One region of the Limnohabitans sp. TEGF003 genome, then DNA from elsewhere that is predicted to be linked to it. Evidence: predicted binding sites of a transcription regulator. Region 1 holds the regulator's gene; the other holds the start of a gene.
The links. Region 1 encodes FNR, which switches genes on or off when oxygen is low (the NO sensors DNR and NnrR bind a similar motif). Its sites were predicted from a motif close to TTGATNNNNATCAA; they were not measured.
Positions count from the first base shown of each region.

Region 2: the regulator FNR is predicted to act here: its motif matches at 1,388-1,401, upstream of ACZ5RT_RS14965 (universal stress protein).

Region 1 is NZ_AP029225.1:2,010,111-2,013,312, reverse strand. Features, by position in the region: gene hemN (oxygen-independent coproporphyrinogen III oxidase) at 1-1,249, opposite strand, end outside; gene fnr (fumarate/nitrate reduction transcriptional regulator Fnr) at 1,458-2,177, shown strand; gene ACZ5RT_RS09960 (hypothetical protein) at 2,155-2,460, opposite strand; gene ACZ5RT_RS09955 (nitrogen fixation protein FixH) at 2,477-2,761, opposite strand; gene ccoG (cytochrome c oxidase accessory protein CcoG) at 2,791-3,202, opposite strand, start outside.
Region 2 is NZ_AP029225.1:3,136,446-3,139,647, forward strand. Features, by position in the region: gene ACZ5RT_RS14955 (LysR family transcriptional regulator) at 1-465, shown strand, start outside; gene ACZ5RT_RS14960 (metallophosphoesterase) at 462-1,334, shown strand; gene ACZ5RT_RS14965 (universal stress protein) at 1,463-1,885, shown strand; gene ACZ5RT_RS14970 (TetR/AcrR family transcriptional regulator) at 1,965-2,588, opposite strand; gene ACZ5RT_RS14975 (alkaline phosphatase D family protein) at 2,694-3,202, opposite strand, start outside.

The DNA of each region.
Region 1 (3,202 bases):
CTTGCGACTGCATGTCTTCGAGCTGGCTCAGCTCTTTGGCAAACAGGGTTTTGAAATCGACCAACCAGGCCAGGTTGATGGACTCGTATTGCAAATGGCCCTGGCACATCAGCGCCATGATGACCGAGCGGCGAATCAGGTCGTCGCGCGTGAGCGCCAGGCCCCGCACCACTGGAAAGTGGCCCTGATCGAGCAGGTCACAGTACTCTTCCATGGTCTTGGCGTTCTGGCTGTAAGTCGCGCCGATCCGCCCGATGGAGGAGACGCCCAAGGCAATCAGGTCGCAATCGGCTTGCGTGCTGTAACCTTGGAAGTTGCGGTGCAAACGCCCTTGCCTTTTGGCCACGGCCAAGGCGTCGTCGGGCAAGGCGAAGTGGTCCATGCCAATGTAGACATAACCCGCATCGGTCAAGGCGTCGAGCGAGCGCGACAGCATGGACACTTTGGCTGCACCCGAGGGCAATTCTTGCGCATGGATGCGGCGTTGGGGCTTGAAGCGTTCGGGCAGGTGCGCATAGGCATACAGCGCAATGCGGTCAGGACGCAGACTTTTCACCTGCTCAAGTGTGCGGTCAAAGGACTCGGGGGTTTGCAGAGGCAGGCCGTAAATCAGATCGACGTTGACCGACTCGAAGCCGAGGCGGCGAGCCGCTTGAACCAGTTGAAACACCTGCTCGGACGGCTGTATGCGGTGCACGGCTTTTTGCACCGCAGGGTCAAAGTCCTGCACGCCGAAACTCAGGCGGTTGAAGCCCAATTCGGCCAGCACGGCCAGTCGACTGTCGTCCACGGTGCGCGGGTCCACCTCGACAGAGTATTCACCGCCCGGCACGAATTCAAAATGCTCGCGCAGCATGGCCATGAGTTGGCGCAGCTCTTCGTCGCTCATGAAAGTGGGCGTGCCGCCACCCAAGTGCAACTGGCTGACCGACTGCCCTCGCCCCAGGTGCCGGGTGTGCAGTTCAACCTCTTTGCCGAGGTATTTCAAATACGCGGCAGAACGCTCTTTGTGTTTGGTGATGATTTTGTTGCAAGCGCAGTAATAACAAAGCGATTCGCAAAACGGGATGTGCACATACAAGGACAGCGGTGTCTGCTTGCCCACCGTACCCGATTGACGCTGCACCAAGGCTTGCACATAGTCGGCCTCGCCAAAGGCTTCGACGAAACGATCCGCTGTGGGATAGGAGGTGTAACGCGGACCGGGCACGTCAAAACGTGTCAGCAATTCAGGCGTGATGACGGACATGCGGCTGCCCCTTAATTCGAATGTGTTCACAACAATGGTGCGACTTTGCCTGTTTGCCCCCACGCTTGTATTGACTCAAGTCAAACGCTTTACCGGTTTCCCGGGATTTCCTGCACAGACAGGGTATACCCTGAAATTCGGGGTCGTTTTCGGTATAAGCTCAAGACTTGATCTAAGGCAAATCCATTTCTCAACCATGAGATCAACCATGAATCCCCAAGCCATCAAAGTCGCCTGCTCCAATTGCAACCTGCGTGAGTTGTGCATGCCCATGGGCCTGAGCGAGCATGACCTCAACCGCCTCGACGATCTGGTGGCGGTGCGCCGCAAAGTCAAGCGCGGGACCACTTTGTTCACCAACGGCGAGAAGTTCACCTCGCTGTACGCCATCCGCACGGGATTTTTCAAAACCTGCCTGGCCACCGAAGATGGACGCGACCAGGTCACGGGTTTTCAGATGGCAGGCGAAATCATTGGTTTGGATGGCATCGTGAACGACCAGCACACCTGCGATGCGGTGGCCCTGGAAGATGCCGAGGTCTGTGTCATGCCGTTTGACCGCATCGAAGAGATTTCACGCGAGGTGACCGCGCTGCAAAGCCATGTGCACAAAATCATGAGCCGCGAAATCGTGCGCGAACACGGCGTGATGCTGCTGCTGGGCAGCATGCGGGCCGAAGAGCGACTGGCCGCTTTTTTGCTGAATCTGGTGCAACGTCTGCATGCCCGTGGCTTTTCCCAGTCCGAGCTGGTGCTGCGCATGACGCGCGAGGAAATCGGCAGCTACCTGGGTTTGAAGCTCGAAACCGTCAGCCGCACTTTCTCCAAATTCGTCGAGGAAGGCATGGTGGAAGTCAAACAACGCCATGTCCGCATTCTGGACACCGAAGGCCTGCAGCGTCTGGTCAACAACAACGCGTGCCATTGACGCCGCCCTGCGCACAGTCTGCCGGGCGATCGCCCGGCGCTACCGGGCAGCGGTTGACTTCAAACGGGGACATGCCCAGCAGCGTGGTCAGGGCGCTGGAGAGCATGGTCAGACCCCAAAACGCGAAAAAAGCCAAGGTGTAAATCGCTTGCCTGGACAAGTCCAGATCGCGCCCGAACCAGTGCAGGTCTCGCGGGTCGACGAAGGCGAACACCAGCATTTCCATCAGTCCGGCCACCAAAAAGGCAGGCCAGGCAATCCACATCCAACGTTGAGCCCGCATGGTGTCTCCCTTCGCCTCAGGGTTGAGTCGGTGCGGCAGCAGGCGCCTGGACCGCTGAGGGCAATTCGCCCGTGGCCGCGTGGTTGCGGCCTTGCATGGCTGGAGCATGCGTGATGCCCTGGCGTTCCTGCATGGCGCTGCGCGGCGTCACCTGAAGCACCGGGTCGGGGTTGCTGGCGGCAATGTAAAACGTGACCAATCCCGCCACGACCACCACGGCCGGGCCGCCCACCACCATCCAGACCAGGCCAAAGCGCCACCAGGGTTGACCCTCTTGGGGCTTGCGCAGTGCGTTGTTCATGTGTGTCTTTCTGAAAAGGAGGTCACCCATCAACGGGGAACCAGGAACACGGTTTTCTCGCTCAACTGTCCCACCACTTGGCCATCGGGCGCGCGTGAGGCGATGCGGAAATGGATCGGGTGCGAGCCCGCAGCGGCCGCATCATAGGGCAGCTGCAAACGCACCGAGACCCAGCGGGACTCGGTGGCGGCCACTTGCACCTCTGGCTCACCCACCAGCTTAAGGCCAGGCAAGCCATCGATCTGCAACTCAAAGTTCAAGTGGTGTTCGGCTGCATTCATGATTTGCAGGCGGTACACGTTCTCGATCTGACCGCCTGCAACGATGCGGGCCAAAGTGGCACGGTCGCGTTCGATGTCCACTTTGAAAGGCTGGCGCAGCCACAGGGATGCCCCGACACCGACGATGATGGCCCACAACACGGCGGTGTAGACCAACACG
Region 2 (3,202 bases), 1.1 Mb from region 1:
GCCGTGTCCTTTGAACACCAGCGCCTGTATGCCGGTGAATATGTGTGCGTGATGCGACAAGGCCACCCACTGGCCAAGCAGCCCATGACACTGGACAGGTATTGCGCCGCCCGGCACCTGTTGGTGAGTTTTTCAGGTCGGCCCTATGGCTTTGTCGACGAAGCGCTGGCCACGATTGGTCGACAGCGCCGCATCGTGATGACGGTGAACCAGTTTTTCACCGCCGGGCAGGTGGTGGTCAACTCCGACCTGCTCACCGTGCTGCCGCGACACTTTGTACCGACCACCGGCATGGGCGATCAGTTGCTGCTGCGTGAGCTGCCGCTGGACGTGCCCCCCGTGCATGTCGAGGCTTTGTGGCATCGGCGGCTGCAACACGACGGCGCGCACCAATGGCTGCGTGAGCAGCTGCTGCAAGTGGCGAAAGCGGCTTTCGACACCGAAGCCACGGGGGTAATGGCATGAACATCCAGCTCCTGTCGGACCTGCATCTGGAGTCCAACCCCGGCTTCATGCCCACGCCCGCGCCGGGTGCCGATGTGCTGGTGCTGGCCGGTGACATCGGCTCGTACCAAACCGGCTCGGCACTGGCCGCGTCCGGCGATGGCGACTTTGGCCTGGCGCGGTTTTCGCCGCTGCACGGCTGGCCGACGCCCGTGCTGTTTGTGCCCGGCAACCACGAATACGACGGCCTGGACTTTGACCAAGCCCACGCCCGTTTGCAGGGCACCTGCCAGCGCTTGGGCATCACCTGGCTGGAGCGCGAGGTGCTGGAGCTGGGCGGTGTGCGTTTTGTCGGCACCACGCTGTGGACCGATTTCGATGCGCTGGGGCCGCTGGCAGGCCAGACCTTGCCAGACCCCACATCTGCCAAATTTCCGGCCCACTTTCACCATCCCAACAGCCAGTACACACGCCAGCTCAAGGCACGTGAGAAGGCTTTTCGGGCGGCCAACTATTACCTGCGCAAAACCCTGACCACACGCCGTGGCGAGCCCTGGCTGGCCGAGGGCCTGCGCGAGCAGGCCCTGCAATGCCAAGTCTGGTTGAGCCAGGCCTTGGCCCAGCCGTTTGACGGACCCACCGTGGTCATCACGCACTTTGCGCCCAGCCTGCACAGCGCTGATCCGCGTTACGGCCACGTGCCGGGCACGGCCGGTTTTTGCAATGCACTGGACCACTTGCTGCCACATGCCCAGTTGTGGCTGCACGGCCATTTGCATTGCGCCAGCGACTACACCCAACACGGCTGCCGCGTGGTGGCCAATCCGCTGGGTTATGCGCACAAAAACGAGCAGCTGCAATTCCAGCCTGGCTGCCTGCTCGCACTCTGAATGAATGCCAGATCACATGGGGTCACACACGCCCCGGCATCCCGTCAAATTTCATGACCCAAGTCAAGACAGGGCTCTGAGGCTGCGGTTAAAGTCAAGACTTCTTTGATCCGCAACAGGAGACCTTCATGAAAATCTTATTGGCCGTTGATGGCAGCGAATACACCAAAAAAATGCTGGCCTACCTGACCACGCATGACGAACTGTTCAGCGCGAACAACAGCTACACCCTGCTGACGGTGAATCCACAACTGCCCCCCCGTGCGCGCGCAGCCGTGGGCAAAGAAGTGGTCGACGCCTACCAACGTGAAGAAGCCGAAAAAGTGCTCGGCCCGGTCACCAAGTTCCTGTTGCGTCACGGCATCGACGCCAAGACCGTGGCCAAGGTGGGCCATGCGGGCGAGACCATTTCCAAGACCGCCGACAGCGGCAAGTTTGACCTGGTGGTGATGGGCTCACACGGCCACGGCACGCTGGGCAACCTGGTCATGGGCTCGGTCGCCACCCAGGTGCTGGCACATTGCAAAGTGCCCGTGCTGTTGGTGCGCTGAGCATTGGGGTATCAGCCCGGCCCTTAGCCAGCATTCGCGAGCAGGGGCTCGCTCCCACCGGGAAAAGCGAACCTCAAACTCAGCGGGCGCTCAGGCCGTCGAAACAGGTGCTCATCACCAGGTCGAGGATTTGTTCGTCGGTGTGCTGCTCGCCCATTTTGAGGAACTCCAGCACCGGATCGCAGGCCCGTGCAAACAGGGTGTAGAGCACAGCCACCGCAGGCAAGGCTTGGTTGATCTGACCTTGCGCCTGGGCTTTTTCAATCCAGCCGCCCAGCGCATCGCTGACTTCCATCAAGCCATCCATGTAGTCCTTGCTGGCCATCAAGGTGGCCCGCAGGCTGGAATTCTGGCTGGGCAAGGAAGGCATCAGGCCTTGCAGTTTGAGGGTCATCGTCCAGCGGGTCACCGCCTTGAGCTTGTCGATGGCCGCCTGTTCGGCAGGCAAAGTCGAGATGAACTCTTGCGCCTTGCGCATGGCCGTCACCATGGCCGCGCAGGCCAGCTCTTCCTTGCTGGTGAAGTGCTTGTACAGACTGGCCTTGGCAATGCCCACCTCGGCCGCCACTTCGTCCACCGTCATCGCGTCAAAGCCTTTTTCGGCCAGCAATCGGTTGACCGACTGGATGATGGCCGTCTCTCGGGCGGCGAGCATCTGGACCTTGAAGGATTTTTTGGGCGGTGTACGGGCTTCTGTATTCATCGGCGGATTCTAGCCCGGCAGACCAAAAAAAGACCCTGCGGTCATCCCTAAGCCTGTTCAATTCAAACCGCGAGAGTCCCGTTTATCCACACGGGCCGGTGGGCGTCAGGCTTTTTGCAAGCCTGGCACCCCCGCGCGAACAACCCACTGCCCCTGCGAGCGAAAAACCCCGTCCGCCTGGGCCGGGTTGGGGGTGGTTCTGAACTCTGCCGCCACGCCCTCGGGCCGCACATCCAGCACGGTGTAACCGCGTTCGTCCGAGCGGGCATGCAAGATGTCCGGGTTGCTCTCGCGGATTTGGGCCAACAACTTCTCACCTAGACCGCGTGAGGTGACCGATGTGGTCACGATCTCGCTGGCCACCACAGGCGAGCGCTCGTCGTTGGCTTGCACGCGCAATTGGGCTGCCACGTTCATGTGCACATCGCCGCCCAACAGCACCACATTGGACACCCCTGCCTGCGCCACCGTGCCGAGCAGTCTGGCCCGGGCTTGCGGGTAGCCGTCCCAGCCATCGGTGAAGGCACTGCGCCCCAAAGGCGTGTTGACGCCACTCGAACTCATTTGTGTGGACTGCGCCACCAGTTTCCAGCGCCGGGTGCTACGCGTCAGGC